DNA from 2 places in the Streptomyces sp. NPDC054834 genome. Region 2 is predicted to be linked to the other one. Evidence: riboswitches for the same ligand, from Rfam matches in the RefSeq annotation. Region 2 holds a riboswitch; the other holds the start of a gene.
The links. Region 2 has a riboswitch for glycine ahead of gcvT (glycine cleavage system aminomethyltransferase GcvT). Riboswitches for the same ligand answer to the same signal wherever they lie in the genome.
Positions count from the first base shown of each region.

Region 1: linked by a shared signal. The riboswitch ahead of gcvP (aminomethyl-transferring glycine dehydrogenase) and the one ahead of gcvT (glycine cleavage system aminomethyltransferase GcvT) in region 2 are both predicted to bind glycine.

Region 1 is NZ_JBSGZV010000024.1:133,452-143,355, reverse strand. Features, by position in the region: gene ACWGJM_RS28860 (DUF881 domain-containing protein) at 1-463, shown strand, start outside; gene ACWGJM_RS28855 (small basic family protein) at 460-792, shown strand; gene ACWGJM_RS28850 (DUF881 domain-containing protein) at 798-1,649, shown strand; gene ACWGJM_RS28845 (FHA domain-containing protein) at 1,840-2,655, shown strand; gene ftsR (transcriptional regulator FtsR) at 2,699-3,436, shown strand; gene ACWGJM_RS28835 (bifunctional nuclease family protein) at 3,523-3,996, shown strand; gene ACWGJM_RS28830 (MerR family transcriptional regulator) at 4,257-4,940, shown strand; partial or broken gene ACWGJM_RS28825 (DNA polymerase IV) at 5,029-6,450, shown strand; gene ACWGJM_RS28820 (PRC-barrel domain-containing protein) at 6,768-7,151, opposite strand; glycine riboswitch at 7,265-7,360, shown strand; gene gcvP (aminomethyl-transferring glycine dehydrogenase) at 7,537-9,904, shown strand, end outside.
Region 2 is NZ_JBSGZV010000026.1:67,100-77,003, forward strand. Features, by position in the region: gene ACWGJM_RS29850 (ABC transporter ATP-binding protein) at 1-221, shown strand, start outside; gene ACWGJM_RS29855 (LLM class flavin-dependent oxidoreductase) at 259-1,227, shown strand; gene ACWGJM_RS29860 (erythromycin esterase family protein) at 1,273-2,523, shown strand; gene ACWGJM_RS29865 (L-serine ammonia-lyase) at 2,739-4,106, opposite strand; gene ACWGJM_RS29870 (serine hydroxymethyltransferase) at 4,191-5,453, opposite strand; gene gcvH (glycine cleavage system protein GcvH) at 5,468-5,845, opposite strand; gene gcvT (glycine cleavage system aminomethyltransferase GcvT) at 5,965-7,083, opposite strand; glycine riboswitch at 7,122-7,231, opposite strand; glycine riboswitch at 7,232-7,330, opposite strand; gene ACWGJM_RS29885 (AAA family ATPase) at 7,514-8,224, shown strand; gene ACWGJM_RS29890 (enhanced serine sensitivity protein SseB) at 8,301-9,092, shown strand; gene ACWGJM_RS29895 (enhanced serine sensitivity protein SseB C-terminal domain-containing protein) at 9,249-9,904, shown strand, end outside.

The sequences.
Region 1 (9,904 bases), on a different contig from region 2:
GGCGGTGCACGGGCCCGGTGTCAAGCTCGTCGTGAACGATGCCAAGGAAGCCACCACCGGCGGCGACGGCAACCCGCGCGAGACCTCGGGATTCTCCGACACCGGCCGGGTGCGCGACCGCGACATGCAGCGCGTGGTGAACGGGTTGTGGGCCTCGGGCGCCGAGGCCGTCTCCATCAACGGGCAGCGGTTGACCGCCCTGTCGGCGATCAGGGCCGCGGGTGACGCGATACTGGTCGACAACAAGCCGCTGGTGCCGCCCTACACGGTCCTCGCGGTGGGGGACGGGAAGAAGCTGAGCACCAGGTTCCAGAACAGCGCCGACGGGCTGTATCTGCACGCCCTGGAAGAGAGCTACGGCATCCGGACCGGCATCTCCACCGAGAGCGACGTCCGGCTGCCCGCCGCACCGAGTGTGATCGTACGTACAGCACAGCCGAGCACTGAGAAGGGCACATCGTGATCGCCGTACTGGGCCTCGTCGTGGGAGTCGTGGCCGGCCTGTTGGTCCGGCCTGAGGTTCCGGCGGTCGTCGAGCCTTATCTGCCGATCGCCGTCGTAGCGGCGCTGGACGCCGTCTTCGGCGGCCTGCGGGCCATGCTCGACGGCATCTTCGACGACAAGGTCTTCGTGGTGTCGTTCCTCTCCAACGTGGTCGTGGCCGCGCTGATCGTATTCCTGGGCGACAAGTTGGGCGTGGGCGCGCAGCTGTCCACCGGCGTCGTGGTGGTGCTAGGCATCCGCATCTTCTCCAACGCCGCGGCGATCCGGCGCCACGTGTTCCGGGCGTGACACCGATGAGCAACCAGGACGAGCAGCCGGAGAACAGGCTGCGCAAGGAACTGCCCGCCGAGGTGCCCGTGCCGGCCCCCGCGCCCGAGCAGGCCGCCGAGGAGCAGCCCCAGCAGGAGCAGCCCCAGCAGGCGCTGACCGGCCGCCGGCGCCTGGTCCAGGGACTGTGGCCGCCTCGCGTGACCCGGGCTCAACTGATCGTCGCGGTGCTGCTCTTCGGCCTCGGTTTCGGTCTGGCCGTGCAGGTGGCGTCGAACAGTGACAGCGACAGCGCCCTGCGCGGCGCTCGCCAGGAGGATCTCGTCCGTATCCTCGATGAACTCGACGACCGCACTCAGCGTCTTGAGGACGAGAAGCAGGGACTGGACAAGCAGCGGCAGGAGCTGCAGAGCAGCTCCGACCAGGCCGCGGAGGCGCGCAAGCAGACCGCCGAGAAGGAGAAGCAACTCGGCATCCTCGCGGGCACTGTGGCGGCCGAGGGTCCCGGCATCACGATGACGATCGACGACACGAAGGGGACGGTCAAGGCGGACATGCTGCTCGACGCGATCCAGGAGCTGCGCGCTGCCGGCGCGGAGGCGATCCAGGTGAACGGTGTCCGGGTCGTCGCCGGTACCTACCTCACTGACTCCGGCAAGAGCGTGAGCGTCGACGGGAACAAGATCAACGCCCCCTATCGTTTCAAGGTCATCGGCAAGCCGCAGGACCTCGAGCCGGCGCTCAACATTCCCGGAGGCGTGGTGCAGACTCTTGAGAAGGAGCAGGCCACCGCGACCGTCGAGCGGTCGACCAAGATCGTCGTGGATGCCTTGCGACCGGCGAAGCAGCCTGGCTACGCTCGGTCGTCCTCGCAGTGAACCGAGAGTGCATGGGGGACGTCCGGCAGGGGCATGAGCTTGCGGGGGGTCGGCGCACCGAAGGGGTGGGGTGTGGTGGAAACTGTCTGGTGGCTACGGACGTTGTGAAGGTGTCCGGGTCGGCCGGTGTAGGCAATCAGGGTTCGTCCTGCCCCACGGGCGGGTCTGTTTCGGTCAAGGGGAATCGCCCGTGAAGTTGTTTGCGAAGTTGTTCGGCAAGAGCGCGCGAGAGGGCAGCGACAACGCGACCGCCCGCCATCGCGCACAGCCTGACGCAGAGGGTCAGCGCCCGCTGTTCCGTGACCAGGTGGCTGGTCCGGGCGGTGACATTTCCGGAGGTCAGGGCGCGCCGTCTGTTGACCCTGCCCAGCCCGGCGGCATAGGTTTCGGGCAACCGTCAACCTCAGGTACGGGTGGAGGGTTTACCTCCGACCCGTACGCGTCCAACGCTCCGGCGGGGCAGGAGGATCCGTCCATGTCGGTCCTGGTGTGTACGAGGTGCGGTAACCGCAACGCGGAGAACGCCCGCTTCTGTTCCAACTGCGGTGCGCCGCTGCGCCCCGGCGCCGTGCCGGAGCGTGCGTCCGAGACCACGAGCACGATCTCCATCTCGGGCCTGGAGGCCTACGACGCGGAGGCGACCGGTCAGACGCCGATGCTCTCCCCGGAGGCGCAGGCGGCCGTCGACGCGCTGCCGCTGGGCTCGGCGCTGCTGGTGGTGCGCCGTGGGCCGAACTCGGGCAGCCGCTTCCTGCTGGACAGCGAGCTCACCACGGCCGGGCGTCATCCGCAGAGCGACATCTTCCTGGACGACGTGACGGTCTCGCGTCGCCACGTGGAATTCCGGCGCTCTCCGGACGGCTCCTTCACGGTGGCCGACGTGGGAAGTCTGAACGGCACGTACGTCAACCGTGAACGGATCGACCAGGTCGCTCTGTCGAACGGTGACGAGGTGCAGATCGGCAAGTACCGGCTGGTCTTCTACGCGAGCCGGCAGGGCATCTGACCCTCCCCCGGACGCCGTCCGGGGGGACCCCCAGGGAAGGTCCATGCTTCGAACACCGAGCGGCGGTGCCGGGCACGGCACCGCCGCCACGGACAGTGGGCTGGTGAGCATCGGCACGGTGCTGAACGTGCTGCGCGAGGAGTTCCCCGAAGTCACGATCTCCAAGATCCGGTTCCTGGAGTCGGAGGGGCTGGTCGAGCCGCGGCGGACCCCTTCGGGGTACCGCAAGTTCAGTCCCGAGGACGTCGAGCGTCTCGGTCACGTCCTGAGGATGCAGCGGGACCACTATCTGCCGCTCAAGGTGATCCGCGAGCACCTGGACGCGATGGCGCGCGGCGAGGCCGTGCAGTTGCCGGTCGTGGGGCGCCAGCGCGCCGGCGAGACGGTGCTCGAGCCCGCGGAGGGGCCCACGGCCGCCCGGATCGGACGGGTCGAGCTGCTGGCGGCCGCCGGGATCGACGAGAGCGACCTGAAGGAGTGGGAGTCGTACGGGCTCCTCGCTCCCCTCGAGGGCGGGGTGTACGACGCGGAGGCCGTCACGGTGGCCTCCCTTGTCGCGGAGCTGGGGCGGTTCGGGATCGAGCCGCGCCACCTGCGGGTGATGAAGGCCGCCGCCGACCGGGAGGCCGGGCTGGTGGACCAGGTGGTTGCCCCGCTCAAGCGGCACCGCAATCCGCAGACCAGGGCGCATGCCGAGGCCCGTACGAAGGAGCTGGCCGCGCTCACGGTGAGGCTGCACGCGGCCCTGGTGCAGACCGCGCTCGGCGTTCGGCTGCCTTGAGCGGCACTGGTATGCGAGAGGCCGGATCGGGCGCCCGTCCCCGGCCCGACTACCCAAACATCCCGGGCACGGCCTAGGGTTGCTGTGTGAACGAGCTCGATGTCGTAGGTGTCCGGGTGGAAATGCCCTCCAACCAGCCGATCGTGCTCCTGCGTGAAGTGGGCGGCGATCGGTACCTCCCCATCTGGATCGGACCGGGGGAGGCGACGGCGATCGCCTTCGCCCAGCAGGGCATGGCCCCCGCACGACCGCTGACCCACGACCTGTTCAAGGACGTGCTGGAGGCCGTCGGCCAGGAGCTCACCGAAGTGCGCATCACGGATCTGCGTGAGGGCGTCTTCTACGCGGAGCTGGTCTTCGCCAGCGGGGTCGAGGTGAGCGCCCGCCCCTCCGACGCCATAGCGCTGGCCCTGCGCACCGGAACGCCGATCTACGGCAGCGACACGGTGCTCGACGACGCGGGCATCGCGATCCCGGACGAGCAGGAGGACGAAGTGGAGAAGTTCCGCGAGTTCCTCGACCAGATCTCGCCCGAGGACTTCGGTACCAGCAGCCAGTGAGTGCGTCGGCCGATGGCCGGCGCGCGGTCCGTGACCGGCCGGTCGACGGTTCGTGACCGTCGTTCAGATGGCACTTGCCGGCGGCCAGTGAGAGCGTCCTGACGTTCCCCGCCAGCGCATTCGGCTAGCCTTTCCCCGCGGTGGGGCACGGGAAACCACTCTTAGGGTGATTATCACTCGGCGTGCCGAGTGTGGCGATCGTTGACGCACCCCCGGTGACTGCCTACCGTCGAGAAGGCAGGTCAAGGACGGAGGTCGGCGTGAGAAGCAGCGGCGACGGTACGGCTGGGGGTGCCCCCGGACGAGGTTTCGGGGAGAGCGGTCCGTACCCTCCTTCAAGCTCTCGGCTCCGCTCGGGCACGGGGTATCCCCACCATGGCGGCGCGGCCGATCACGTTCCGCAGCGACCGACGGCCGTGCCGAACGGCGGAGGGGCGGCGTCCATGGCGTCCGAGCAGATCGGCTACCGCGGTCCGACGGCCTGCGCGGCCGCCGGCATCACTTACCGGCAGCTCGACTACTGGGCCCGCACCGGCCTGGTCGAGCCGAGCGTGCGGCCCGCCTACGGGTCGGGCACGCAGCGGCTGTACAGCTTTCGGGACGTCGTCGTCCTGAAGATCGTGAAGCGTTTTCTGGACACCGGCGTCTCGCTCCAGAACATCCGCACCGCCGTCCAGCACCTCAGGGAGCGCGGTTTCCGTGACCTGGGGCGCATGACGCTGATGAGCGACGGAGCCACAGTCTACGAGTGCACGTCCCCCGACGAGGTCCACGCCCTGCTCCAGGGCGGTCAGGGGATCTTCGGGATCGCCGTGGGCGTGGTGTGGCGGGACGTGGAGAGCGCGCTCTCCCAGCTGCACGGGGAGCGCATCGACACCGGGGAGACCCTCGTCGGGCAGAACCCCGCCGACGAGCTGGCGCGGCGACGCAACCGGGCGGTTTGACGGCGCCTGCCGCGCCTGCCCCTCGGCGGCGAGGCCCCGCGTACCGGCTGCCGGGGCATTGTCAGTGGTGTGGTGCAGCATCGGAGGTGTGAGAAACGCGCCCACGATCCTGCACCTCGACATGGATGCCTTCTTCGCCTCGGTGGAGCAGGCCTCCAAGCCGAGCCTGCGCGGGAAGGCCGTCGTCGTGGGCGGGCTGGGGCCGCGCGGAGTGGTCGCCACCGCGTCGTACGAGGCACGGGTCTTCGGGGTCCACTCGGCGATGCCGATGGCCCAGGCGCGTCGGCTCGCCCCGAACGCCGCCTATCTCGTCCCGCGCTTCGGGCTGTACCGGTCGATCAGTGAACAGGTGATGGGCTTGCTGCGGGCGCTGTCCCCACTCGTCGAGCCGCTGAGCCTGGACGAGGCGTTCGTGGACCTGGAGGCGGGAGGAACGGCCCGGGACGAGGAATCGGCACGGCTGGCCGGGGTGAAGCTGCGCGCGGACATCCGGGCCGTCACGGGACTGACGGGGTCGGTGGGGCTCGCCGCCTCCAAGATGCTCGCGAAGATCGCCTCCGAGCAGGCCAAGCCGGACGGGCTGGTACTGATCGAGCCGGGGACGGAGCGGGCAATGCTGGGCCCGATGTCGGTGCGGACGCTGCCCGGGGTGGGGCCGGCGACCGGGGACCATCTGCGACGCGCCGGGATCACCACGGTCGAGGAACTCGCCGAGGCCGGCGAGGACGAGCTCGTACGGCTGCTGGGCAAGGCCCACGGTCGCGCTCTGCACGCCATGGCGCTGGCGGACGACGAGCGGCCCGTGGTGGCGGAGCGGGAGGCCAAGTCGGTATCGGTCGAGGACACCTATGACGTGGACATCCACGACCGGCTCCGGGTCGGCCTGGAGGTGCAGCGGCTCGCCGACCGGTGCGTGCGGCGGCTGCGCGATGCCGGGCTGTCGGGGCGGACCATCGTGCTGAAGGTGCGGCGATACGACTTCTCGACACTGACCCGGTCGGAGACGCTGCGTGGGCCCACGGACGATCCGGCGGTCGTGCGGGAGGCGGCGGCCCGGCTGCTGGACTCCGTCGACACGACCGGTGGCGTACGGCTGCTCGGGGTGGGCGTCTCCGGGCTCGCCGACTACACGCAGGAGGACCTGTTCGCCCAGGCGGCGGGTGAGATGGCGGAAGCGGCCGCGGAGGAGGCGGTGCCCGAGCCCGCGGTGGAACAGCCGACGCCGGCCGAACGGCGCTGGCCCGCGGGGCACGACGTGCGGCATGCGGAGTTCGGGCACGGCTGGGTGCAGGGCAGCGGGCTCGGGCGGGTCACCGTGCGCTTCGAGACGCCCGGCTCGGAGCCCGGCCGCGTGCGGACTTTCCGGGTCGACGACCCGGCCCTGGAACCGGCGGATCCGCTGCCGTTGACTGCCCGGGCAGCCGCGAGCGGGCTCCGTGGCGGTGCGGCGGGCACCGGGGACGGGACGGCGGGCGCCGGGGACGGGACGGCGGGATCCGGGGGCGATGCGGAGATACCCGGAAGTGACGCGGAGCGGGCCCCCATCGGTGCGGAGAGGCTCGGGAAGAGTGCGGACCTGCCCGAGAAGGGTGCGGTCGGGTACGGAAGTGCTGCGGACCGGGCCGAAATCGGTGCGGAGGGATCACAAGGCGGTACGGGCATGCCCTGACGCGGTGCGGATGAGTCCCTCCGCGGTGCGGATGGGACTGAGGCGGACGAGGGATCGGGTGCGTGTCCGGGCGGTGCTGCCGGGTGAAGCGGCTGGCCGGGGCGGTTCTGTGGGGTGTGACCGGCGGTCCCGGACGGGGCGGGTGGGGGGAGGGCCCACTACGTCGGTCCCGCCGTCTCGTCCGTGCCCGCCAAATGGCCGAAGTCGTGGTCCGGGGGCGGAGGAGACGAGGTCACGTCGAGGCCGTAGTGGTGGTAGAGCTGGAGTTCCTGCTCGGGAGAGAGATGGCGACCGACGCCGAAGTCGGGCGCGTCCTTGATGAGGGACCGGTCGAAGGGAACCCGGAGGGTGCCGTCGATCAGTTCGCTGGGCTCCAGCGGGACGAAAGCGTCCCTGGAGAACAGGCCAGTGCGTATGGCCGCCCACTCCGGCTCACCGGTCGCGTCGTCGAGGTAGACCTCGTCGATCGTGCCGATCTTGTCGCCATTGCGGTCGAACGCCTTGCGGCCGATCAGGTGGCGCGGATCGATGTCCGTTCGCACGGTCCCTCCTCGTGGTCGCAACTCATCCGTAAGCACTACAAAAGAGCACATTCAGGAAGGCGGCCACTCGAGGCTCGCGCGTTGCCCTCGCTGGTACGCTGGCAAGCGGCTGCTGACCCCGCGCGGGAGAGTCCTCCGGACACCATCGGAGGCGCCGAAGGAGCAACTCCTCCCCGGAATCTCTCAGGCTCACGTACCGCACGGACGAGGTCACTCTGGAAAGCAGGGCGGTGTCTCGACGGCTTCCGCTCTCACCGACGGTGAAAGCCGGGGCCCTCGGGTGACCCGGTGAAGCTCTCAGGTTGAGATGACAGAGGGGGAGGCCGTCGGGGTACCCGCGCCGGGGTGCCCCTCGAAGGTCGCGTCAGACCAGGAGGCCTCCGCAATGACCACCCACCGCACCCCGCTCTCCGAGCTCGAACAGGGCATCCCCTTCGAGCAGCGCCACATCGGGCCCGACCAGGAGGCGCGGGCCAAGATGCTCGCGCACGTCGGCTACGGCTCGCTCGACGAGCTGACCGCCGCCGCGGTGCCGGATGTGATCAAGAATGCCGACGCCCTGGATCTGCCGGGTGCCCGTACCGAGGCCGAGGTGCTCGCCGAGCTGCGTTCGCTGGCCGACCGCAACCAGGTCCTCGACTCGATGATCGGGCTCGGGTACTACGGGACCTTCACGCCGCCCGTCATCCTGCGCAACGTGATGGAGAACCCGGCCTGGTACACCGCTTACACGCCGTACCAGCCGGAGATCTCGCAGGGACGGCTCGAGGCCCTGCTGAACTTCCAGACCATGGTCGCCGAGCTCACCGGGCTGCCGACCTCCGGTGCCTCGCTGCTCGACGAGGGCACGGCAGCGGCCGAGGCGATGGCACTCTCCCGGCGTATGGGCAGGAACAAGAAGGGCCTCTTCCTGGTCGACGCGGACGCGCTGCCGCAGACCATCGCCGTGATCCAGGCCCGCGCCGAACCGACCGGCGTGGAGGTAGTGGTCGCCGACCTCAGCGAGGGCATCCCGGCCGAGGTCGCCGAGCGTGAGATCAACGGCGTGCTGATCCAGTACCCGGGCGCGTCCGGGGCCGTACGCGACATCAAGCCCGTCGTCGACCGGGCGCACGAGCTCGGCGCGCTCGTCACCGTCGCCGCCGACCTGCTGGCGCTGACCCTGCTCACCTCCCCGGGCGAGCTCGGCGCGGACATCGCGATCGGTACGACCCAGCGCTTCGGCGTGCCCATGGGCTTCGGCGGCCCCCACGCCGGCTACATGGCGGTGCACGAGAAGTTCGCCCGCAGTCTGCCCGGCCGCCTGGTGGGCGTGTCCGTCGACGCGGACGGCAACAAGGCCTACCGGCTGGCGCTCCAGACCCGCGAACAGCACATTCGCCGCGAGAAGGCCACCAGTAACATCTGCACCGCCCAGGTGCTGCTCGCCGTCATGGCCGGTATGTACGCCGTCTACCACGGCCCCGAGGGCCTCAAGGTCATCGCGCGGCGCACCCACCGGTACGCCACCCTCCTGGCCGAGGGGCTTCGGGCAGGGGGCGTCGAGGTCGTCCACGGCGCCTTCTTCGACACCGTCACCGCGCGCGTGCCCGGCCGGGCCGCCGAGGTCGTGGCCGCCGGCCGGGAGAACGGGGTCAACCTGCGGCTCGTCGACGCCGACCAGGTCTCGGCCGCGTGCGACGAGACCACGACCCGCGCCCAGCTGGGCGCCGTATGGACGGCGTTCGGGGTGGAGGGGGACATCGAGGCGCTGGACGAGGCGACCGCAGACGCCCTCCCCGAGGCACTGCTGCGCACCGACGGCTACCTCGCCCACCCTGTCTTCCACCAGTACCGCTCCGAGACCGCGATGCTGCGCTACCTGCGCCGCCTCGCCGACCGCGACTACGCGCTCGACCGCGGCATGATCCCGCTGGGCTCCTGCACCATGAAGCTCAACGCGACCACGGAGATGGAGCCGGTCACCTGGCCGGAGTTCGGGCAGCTGCACCCCTTCGCGCCCGCCGAGCAGGCGCAGGGCTACCTCACGCTCATCCGTGAGCTGGAGGAACGACTCGCCGAGGTCACCGGATACGACAAGGTCTCGCTACAGCCGAACGCCGGTTCGCAGGGCGAGTTCGCCGGCCTGCTCGCCGTACGCGGCTACCACCGTGCCAACGGCGACGACCAGCGCACCGTCTGCCTCATCCCGTCCTCCGCGCACGGCACCAACGCCGCCAGCGCCGTGATGGCGGGCATGAAGGTCGTCGTGGTGAAGACCGCCGAGGACGGCGAGATCGACATCGAGGACCTGCGGGCGAAGATCGAGCAGTACCGTGACGAGCTGGCGGTGCTGATGATCACGTACCCGTCGACGCACGGCGTGTTCGAGGAACACGTGGCCGACATCTGCGCCCGGGTCCACGACGCCGGCGGCCAGGTGTACGTCGACGGCGCCAACCTCAACGCGCTGGTCGGTCTCGCCAAGCCGGGCCACTTCGGCGGTGACGTCTCCCACCTCAACCTGCACAAGACGTTCTGCATCCCGCACGGCGGCGGCGGTCCCGGCGTCGGTCCCGTGGCCGTGCGCGAGCACCTCGCGCCCTACCTGCCGAACCACCCGCTCCAGCCGGCGGCCGGTCCCGAGACGGGAGTCGGCCCGATCTCGGCCGCGCCCTGGGGCTCGGCGGGCATCCTGCCGATCTCCTGGGCGTACGTCCGCCTGATGGGCGGCGAGGGCCTCAAGCGTGCCACCCAGGTCGCCGTGCTCTCCG
Region 2 (9,904 bases):
AGATCTTCGGCCGGCTGCGCGACATCGCGGGTGAGGCCACCTCCCTGATCATCGCCCACCGCTTCTCCACGGTACGCATCGCCGACCGGATCGTGGTCCTGGACCGGGGCAGGGTCATCGAGGAGGGCACCCACGACGACCTGCTCGGCGCCGACGGCGTCTACGCCCATCTGTTCAATCTGCAGGCAGCGGGATATCTCGGCGAACCCGCCTCTCAGTGAAGGCCAGTTCATGGAAACGTCGGTCATCTTCCCGGTCATGCCCAAGGACCCCACGGACGCGGTTCCGTTCGCGGAACTCGTCGCGGGAGGGGACCTGGCACGGCTGTGGCAGGGCCAGTCCCTCACCATCGAATCCCATCAGTTGTTCGCCTACCTCGCGGGCATGGGATTCCGGTTCCCGGTCGGTACGTCCGTGACCCTGATGCCGTTGCGCCATCCGATGGAGGCGGCGGCCCACGCCCGCTCCCTCGCCCGTCTGACCGGCAGACGGATGACGCTCGGAATCGGGCCCGGATCACCCGACTTCGTGGCGAGTCTGCGCGGTGAGCCCTATGAGAGCCCGAGAGCCGCGTGCGCCGACTATCTCCGCCAACTGCGTGGATTCCTCGGTGAGCGGCGGGAGGAGGGTGAGCGGAGGGACGAAGCATCCGGGGGCGGCGAAGCGCAATCCGGACTGCCCGATCTCGGTCATCCCGGTGTGGAGATCGGCCTGGGAGTCCTGCGTCCGGCGCTCGCCCGGGTGGCAGGTGAGCTGGCCGACGCGGCGATCAGCTGGATGACACCGCCCGCGTACCTCGCGCGTGACCTCGTGCCCGCCCTGCACCGCGGCGCCCGAGCGGCGGGCCGCCCCGTGCCGCGGCTGGTCACCGTCGTGCACGTCGCCGTCGCCCGCAGTGGGCGCGATCCGCGCCAACTCGCCTTCACGGCCGCCCGTGCGCACCTCGGCGCACCGCACTACACCGACATGCTCAAGCGCGCGGGGCTGCGGGTGCACCCGTCACAGCCCTATCTCAACGCGCGCGCCCTGGTCGACTCGGGAACATTCGTCTACGGAACTCCGCGGGAAGTGGCGGCCGCATTGGGCGAATACGCCCGGGCCGGCGTGGACGAGGTGGTCCTCAACTCGGCGGGTGTCGGTCTTGCGCACGGCTGGAATGCCGCCGTCGAGGACCTCGCCGAAATCTCGGCCGAAATCCGCCTCGCACAGCCGGACTTGATCGCGTGAGGGCTAGGATCGCCTTGCCGAGAGGTGACGCGAAAGGAATGAACGATGACCGAGGAAGTGCAACGGTGGCTGAAGGAGAATGCTCTGCCGTTACGGGACTTGCACGCCGAGGCATCGGAACCGGATCACGGCGACCTGGAGCCGTTGCGAAAAACCTTGAACGACGTACGAGTTCTGGGAATGGGTGAGGCGACGCACGGGACCGCCGAATTCTTCCGGCTCAAGCATCGATTACTGCGGTTCCTCGTCGAGGAAATGGGGTGCACCACCCTGGCGATGGAGGCCAGCGCCTCGGCCGCGCGGGCCGTCGACGATTACGTGCTGCACGGCACCGGTGACGCCGCCGACGCACTTGCGGGCCTCGGCTTCTGGACCTGGCGGACCCGGGAGATGCTCGACGTCGTCGAGTGGATGCGGGAGCACAACCGGACCGTTCCGCGCGAGCGCGCCGTGCGTTTCGTCGGCATCGACCCCCAGCGCTGCGGTCCCGCCCTGACCGCCCTCGATGCCGCGCTGCGCACACTGGCGCCGGAACGGGCGGACCTCGGCGGCGGCCTCCTCGGCACGCTGGCCGACGCCAAGCCGGGATCCCTCACCGTCCAGAGGCAGCAGATCCTCGCCGAGGCGCGTGAACCCGTACGCTTCCTCGAAGAGGGCAGGGCCGGACTCGCGGCACGCGCCGGAGCCGAAACGGTCGACGACGCGCTGGCCCACGCACGCAGGATCGTGGCGGCGGCCGACGTGGCCTCGCGGCCGCTGCGCGGCGACGGCCAGGAACCGGGCGCACTGGCGGTCCGGGACCGGTACATGGCACAGGAAGTGATCGCCCTGGAGGAGCGGTCGCCCGGCAAGGTGGCCGTATGGGCCCACAACGGCCATGTCATGACCGACTGTTACGCGGGAGACGTACCCGCGATGGGACAGCACCTCCGAAGCCACTACGGAGAGCGCTACTACGCCCTCGGCCTGCTCTTCGGGGCGGGCGCCTTCCGCGCCCGCCCCGGGAACTCCGCGAGGCGCACGCCCAGGAAGCACACCGTCGCATCGGCGGGCCCGCGGTCGGTCGAGGGCCGGCTCGCCTCGGTCACACCGGAGGATCACCTCGTCGACCTGCGCGGCGGCCGGGCCCGGCCCGCCGTCGCCGAGTGGCTGGAGGACCGCCGGTTCGTACGGTCCTTCGGCGCCTCGGTGCCGCGCGTGACGTACCGCTTCCACCTGGCTCCGACGGTGCTGGCCCGGGAGTACGACGGGCTGGCGTACGTGGCCCGCTCGACACCTTCGACTCCGCTGCGCTGAGACGATGGGACCGACGCGCGGTCGCGACCGGTGGCGCGCGTTCGGCGACCAGTGGGGTGAGAGATGCGGTTCACCACCCGGCCACCCTCCAGGGTACCTTCGGCGTGTAATGAGCGCTCAGAGATCCTCGCCGTCCCGGGGACTTTCCACCGCGTAAGCAGGGAAGGCCCCGACAGCGCCGAAAGACACGAACGCCCTGGTCAGGGCATTTTTCCCTAGCACTCGATGATGTTCACCGCGAGCCCGCCCCGCGCCGTCTCCTTGTACTTGACGGACATGTCGGCGCCGGTGTCCTTCATGGTCTTGATGACCTTGTCCAGGGACACCTTGTGGGAGCCGTCGCCGCGCATCGCCATGCGGGCGGCCGTGACCGCCTTGACCGCGGCCATGCCGTTGCGCTCGATGCACGGGATCTGGACCAGGCCGCCGACCGGGTCGCAGGTCAGGCCGAGGTTGTGCTCCATGCCGATCTCGGCGGCGTTCTCCACCTGCTCGGGGCTGCCGCCGAGGACCTCGGCGAGGGCGCCCGCCGCCATGGAGCAGGCGGAGCCGACCTCGCCCTGGCAGCCGACCTCGGCGCCCGAGATGGAGGCGTTCTCCTTGAAGAGCATGCCGATGGCGCCCGCGGCGAGCAGGAAGCGGACCACGCCCTCCTCGTCGGCGCCGGGAACGAAGTTGACGTAGTAGTGCAGGACGGCCGGGATGATGCCGGCCGCGCCGTTCGTGGGGGCGGTGACCACCCGGCCCCCGGCCGCGTTCTCCTCGTTCACGGCCATCGCGTAGAGCGTGATCCACTCCATCGCGCGGGCCAACGGGTCGCCCTCGGCGCGCAGTTGCCGGGCGGAGACGGCGGCCCGGCGCCGTACCTTCAGGCCGCCCGGCAGGATGCCCTCGCGGGACATGCCGCGCGCCACGCAGACCTGCATCACCCGCCAGATGTCGAGCAGGCCCTCGCGGATCTCCTCCTCGGTGCGCCAGGCGCGCTCGTTCTCCAGCATGAGGGCGGAGATCGACAGGCCGGTCTCCTTCGTCAGTCGGAGCAGCTCGTCGCCGGTGCGGAAGGAGTACTTCAGGACCGTGTCGTCGAGCTTGATGCGGTCCGCGCCGACCGCGTCCTCGTCGACCACGAAACCGCCGCCGACCGAGTAGTACGTCTTGGCCAGCACTTCGGCGCCCTGCGCGTCGTACGCCCACAGGGTCATGCCGTTGGCGTGGTAGGGGAGGGCCTTGCGGCGGTGCAGAACGAGGTCGTCGTCGAAGGAGAACGCGATCTCGTGCTCACCGAGGAGGTTCAGGCGGCCCGACCGCTTGATGTCCTCCACCCGCTCGTCGGCCGTCTCCACGTCCACCGTGCGGGGCGAGGCACCCTCCAGGCCGAGCAGTACCGCCTTGGGCGTGCCGTGGCCGTGGCCGGTGGCGCCCAGCGAGCCGTACAGCTCGGCCCGCGCCGACGCGACGGAGCCGAGCAGAGCCTCGTTGCGCAGCCGGCGGGCGAACATGCGCGCCGCGCGCATCGGGCCGACCGTGTGGGAGCTGGACGGGCCGATGCCGATCGAGAACAGGTCGAAGACCGATATGGCCACGGGAACTCCTCAGTGCTGGGGTGGTGCAGGGGGGTGGGGTGCCCCGCCCACCTACGAGTGTGCGGGGCACCCCACGAAAAGGAACTACTTGTTCAGAGCGGGGTACAGCGGGTGCTTGTCGGCCAGGGCCTTGACCCGGGCCTTCAGGGCCTCCGCGTCGTAGGACGGCTTGAGCGTCTGGGCGATCACGTCCGCGACCTCGGCGAAGTCCTCGGCCGTGAAGCCGCGGGTCGCCAGGGCCGGCGTACCGATCCGCAGACCGGAGGTGACCATGGGCGGACGCGGGTCGTTCGGGATCGCGTTCCGGTTGACCGTGATGCCGACCTGGTGCAGCCGGTCCTCGCCCTGCTGTCCGTCCAGCTCCGAGTCGCGCAGGTCGACCAGGACCAGGTGCACGTCCGTACCGCCGGACAGGACGCTCACCCCGGCCTCGTGGACGTCCGGCGCGCTGAGCCGCTCGGCCAGCAGCCGCGCACCCTCCAGCGTACGACGCTGGCGCTCCTTGAAGTCCTCGGAGGCGGCGACCTTGAAGGAGACCGCCTTGGCCGCGATCACGTGCTCCAGGGGGCCGCCCTGGAAGCCCGGGAAGACGGAGGAGTTCAGCTTCTTCGCGAAGTCCTTCTTCGCCAGGATGATGCCGCCGCGCGGGCCGCCGAGGGTCTTGTGGGTGGTGGAGGTGACCACGTCCGCGTACTCCACCGGGTTCGGGTGGAGACCGGCGGCGACCAGGCCCGCGAAGTGCGCCATGTCGACCCACAGGTACGCCCCGGCCTCGTCGGCGATCCGGCGGAACTCGGCGAAGTCCAGCTGCCGCGGGTACGCCGACCAGCCCGCGATGATCACCTTCGGCCGGTGCTCCTTGGCCAGCCGCTCCACCTCGGCCATGTCGACCAGGCCGGAGTCGTCGACGTGGTAGGCGACCACGTTGAACTGCTTGCCGGAGAAGTTCAGCCGCATGCCGTGGGTCAGGTGGCCGCCGTGCGCCAGGTCCAGGCCGAGGATGGTGTCGCCGGGCTGGGCCAGCGCGAACAGGGCGGCCTGGTTGGCGGAGGCACCGGAGTGGGGCTGCACGTTGGCGTACTCGGCGCCGAACAGCTCCTTGATCCGGTCGATGGCGATCTGCTCGGCGACGTCGACGTGCTCGCAGCCGCCGTAGTAGCGGCGGCCCGGGTAGCCCTCGGCGTACTTGTTGGTGAGGACCGAGCCCTGCGCCTCCATGACCGCGAGCGGCGCGAAGTTCTCCGAGGCGATCATCTCGAGGGTGGACTGCTGGCGCTCGAGCTCGGCGTCGACCGCGGCGGCGATCTCCGGGTCGAGCTCGTGCAGGGACGTGTTCAGGACAGTCATACGGCTACGACTCCTCAGCCGGCGGTGTGGGTGACGTACTCGTCGGCGGAGAGCAGGTCGGCCGGCTCCTCCGTGACGCGGACCTTGAACAGCCAGCCACCCTCGAAGGGGGCGGAGTTCACCAGCGACGGGTCGTTGACGACGTCCTCGTTGGTCTCGGTGACCTCACCGGTGACCGGCGAGTACAGGTCGGACACCGACTTGGTCGACTCGAGCTCGCCGCAGGTCTCACCCGCGGTCACGGTGGAGCCGACGTCGGGGAGCTGGGCGTAGACGACGTCACCGAGCGCGTTGGCCGCGAACTCCGTGATGCCGACCGTCGAGACGCCGTCCTCGGCGGCCGACAGCCACTCGTGCTCCTTGCTGTAGCGCAGCTGCTGGGGGTTGCTCATGGCCTGGATTCTCCTGTACGCGCGGGAGCGCTGATGAAGGGGGGGACTGCTGTGAACGCGTGTGATCAGCGGGAATGTGCGCAGGGTCACGTCCGGATACCGGTACCCGCGCCAAGTGTCTACTTCTGGCGCTTGTAGAACGGCAGCGCCACGACTTCGTACGGTTCGTGGCTGCCCCGGATGTCCACGCCGACACCGGGCGTGCCCGGCGCCGCGTGCGCCGCGTCGACGTAGGCCATGGCGATGGGCTTGCCCAGCGTGGGGGAGGGCGCACCGGAGGTGACCTCGCCGATCACCGCGCCGCCGGCGACGACCGCGTATCCGGCGCGCGGCACCCGGCGGCCCTCGGCGACCAGGCCGACCAGGACGCGCGGCGGGTTCCGCTCGGCGCGCGCGGCGGCCTCGGCCAGCGCCGCCCGGCCCACGAAGTCGCCCTCCTTCTCGAACTTCACCACCCGGCCGAGCCCGGCGTCGAAGGGGGTGAGCGAGGTGGTGAGCTCGTGCCCGTACAGCGGCATGCCCGCCTCCAGGCGGAGCGTGTCCCGGCAGGACAGGCCGCAGGGCACCAGCCCGACGCCCTCGCCGGCCTTGCTCAGCGCCTGCCACAGCTCGACCGCGTGCTCGGGCTTCACGAAGAGCTCGAAGCCGTCCTCGCCGGTGTAGCCGGTGCGCGCGATGAGCGCCGGGACGCCGGCGACGGTGCCGGGCAGGCCCGCGTAGTACTTCAGGCCGTCGAGGTCGGCGTCGGTGAGGGACTTCAGGATGCCGGGGGACTCCGGGCCCTGGACGGCGATCAGGGCGTAGGCGTCCCGGTCGTCGCGGACCTCGGCGTCGAAGCCGGCGGACCGCTCGACGAGCGCGTCGAGGACCACCTGGGCGTTGGAGGCGTTGGCCACGACCATGTAGTTGCTCTCGGCCAGCCGGTAGACGATCAGGTCGTCCAGGATGCCGCCGTCGGCCCGGCAGATCATGGTGTAGCGGGCGCGCCCGACACCGACCGAGGCGATGTTCCCGACGAGGGCGTGGTTCAGCAGGTCGGCGGCCTGAGGGCCGGTCACGGTGATCTCGCCCATGTGGGAGAGGTCGAACAGCCCGGCCTTGGCGCGCACGGCGAGGTGCTCGTCGCGCTCGGAGCCGTAGCGCAGGGGCATGTCCCAGCCGGCGAAGTCGGTCATGGTCGCGCCGAGCGAACGATGCAGGGCATCGAGCGCGGTACGGCGGAGTTCGGTACTGCTCATCGGCGGTCGTCTCCCAAAGGCATGACAGGCGAGGTCGTTCCTCCCCATCTGTCATCGGAACCTGAGAGGTTCGCCCTGACCACAGGAGTGATCATGGCTTGCACCTTGGGTGGAGCCGCTGACACAGCGGCCCGCTTTTCAGATGTGCCTCGCCCGCGCGGTAACGGGGCCTGAGAGATTCAAGGGAGGGACTTGCTCCTTCGGCGCCCCGCACCATCGGTGCCGGGGACTCTCCCGCGCGGATTCAAACGGCCGGTATGCAGTTGGCGCGCACATCATTGCACGCCTCCCGGTCGCACGGCAGACCGGACGTGCGCCTCTCTTTGTGACACGCCTGTGGCCGCAAGCGGACGGAACCGCGAGACACCGTGCATTACCTTCTCTTTACATTCAGAGGGGAGAACCTTTCCTGAACCCCCCAGGGAGGACGATCACGGTGACAAGGACCACGGCATACGCGACGACGACGGTCATCGCCCTGCCCCAGCAGCCGGCGGCCCCGGCCCGCGAACGGTGCGACGAGCTCCCCCACGCTCGGCTGCGCTCGCGCGGGGGGACCCCCATGGCACCGGTCGCCCGCGACCTGCGGGACCGCGCGGGGCGCAGTCCGCACGGCCTGCTCTTCGGCCCCCGGGACCTGGTGGTGATCACCGGTCTGCCGGGCAGCGGCAAGTCGACGCTGATGCACCGCGCGGTCCAGGGCCCGCGCATCGACTCCCAGGACGCCCGCGACCGCTGGGAGCGCCGCATGCCCGGCTTCCTGCCGTACGCGGTGTACCGCCCCCTGGTCCGCCTCGCCCACTACGCCGGACTGCGCCGCGCCCTGCGCTCCGGCGAGGGGGTCGTCGTGCACGACTGCGGTACGCAGGCCTGGGTGCGCGACTGGCTGGCCCGCGCGGCCCGCCGCCGGGGCGGCACGCTGCACCTGCTGCTGCTCGACGTCCCGCCCGCCACGGCCCGGGAGGGCCAGCGCGAGCGCGGCCGGGGCGTCTCCCGGTACGCCTTCCTGCGCCACCGCAGGGCGGCCGCCCGGCTGCTGCGCGAGGTGGAGCGGGGCGAACTGCCCCAGGGCTGCGGCTCGGCGGTCCTGCTCGACCGGGACGCGGCGGACGTGCTGCGCCGGATCGGCTTCGCGACCTGAGGAGACCCGCCTGGCCGCGCACAGGTACCCGCTAGCCTTTCAGGCACAACAGTTGGTCCCAGCAGGCGGTAGGCAGATGGACTTCCCGGCGGACTTTCCCGCGGACTTCCCGGCACAGACGCACCCCCATCCGCACAGCGGTTGGCCCGGCAACGAGCTGGAGGAGGTGCTGTCGGCGTCGTTCGGCATCCCCTTGGCCGGCGGCCGGATCATCGAGGTGCTGGGCCGGAGCTACGTCTGGGTCCCGCTGCCCAACGGCGGCGGCCCCGGCAGCGGCCCGCTCGACCTGCCCACCATGGAGATCGACGGCCAGGCGTACGTGCCGGTGTTCAGCTCCGAGGAGCAGTTCCGCCAGGTCGTCGGTTCCCACATCGGGTACACCGTCGCCCCGGCCGTGGAGTTCGCCCGCGGCCTGCCCCCGCACGTCGGCATCGTCGTCAACCCGGACGGCATGGTCGGCGTCCCGCTCCCGCCGCAGGCCGTGGCCGAGCTGTGCCGGGCCGGCCGTACCCCGCTCGACGGCCCGGCGGGCGGTGGCCGCGTCCGCCTCTTCGAACCCGACTGGCAGGAGGACCCGGTCGACTTCCTCGCCGCCGCCTCCGCCGAGTTCGAGCGGATCAGCGTCGTCCGCACCGCCCGCCGCTGCCTGGCCGCCATCGAGACGGCCGACCCGGTCATGTTCATAGGCGTCGAACTCTCCCGGTGGGAGGGCGACCTGCGGGCCCTGCCCCTGGACGCCCTGGGCCGGGCTCTGGGCACGGTCCCGGTGCGGTGGCCGGTCAACCTGGTCCTGCTGGACGTGACCGACGACCCGGTGGCCGACTGGCTGAAGACGACCGTCCGGCCCTTCTACCAGTCCGGCAACTGAAACGCGCCCCCCGAGGGGCGCGGGGCCGTGTCGACACGCGGCCCGGAGCGACAAGCCACACACAACCCGCACTCGCCGACGGACACTAAGCCGCGAGCTCCCAGGCGCTTAAGCTGTTTCCACACGCGGGGCGACTTCTCGAAGGGGCGGTAACAGGTGAGCGCGAGCGGCACCGCTGCGACCGGACAGGTCGAGCACATGCTGCGCCAGGTGATGCCCGGGCGTTACGACGCCTACGAGGCACTCCTCAGGGCGCTCGCGACCCCCGCCTCCGGCCAGATCTGGATGCTCCTGTGGCACGGCCAGGCCGGATCCCCCGACGCCCAGTACGGGAACATGGAGGTGGACGGCTCGGGCTACGCGCCCTGCGTCACCTCAGCCCAGGAGCTGTCGGCCAGCGGCTGGAACCGCTCGTACGAGGTGGTCGACGCGGTCGACGTGGCCCGCACCCTCTACCCGGACCAGTTCGGCCTCTGGCTCAACCCGCACGCCCCGGGCGGCGGTGTCGGCGTCCCCTGGCTCGACCTGCGCAGGATCGCCACCGGTCTGGACCGCCAGCCGGCCGGCCCGCTGCGCCTGTCGGAACCAGGCGTCGAGGTCCCGCAGTTCTACGCCCTGCTCGCGCAGAACGCCCACCGCACCCAGGCCGTCCGCTCGTTGCGCCGCGCCTGGGTGCAGCCCGCGCTCGGGGCGCCGTACCTCGCCATCGGACTGGACGTGTACGACACCTCGCCGCCCGCCGTGGACTCGGTGCGCGCGATGATGCAGCAGTCCGTCGGGGCGGTCCCGGACGGGCTGCCGGTGTCGACCGT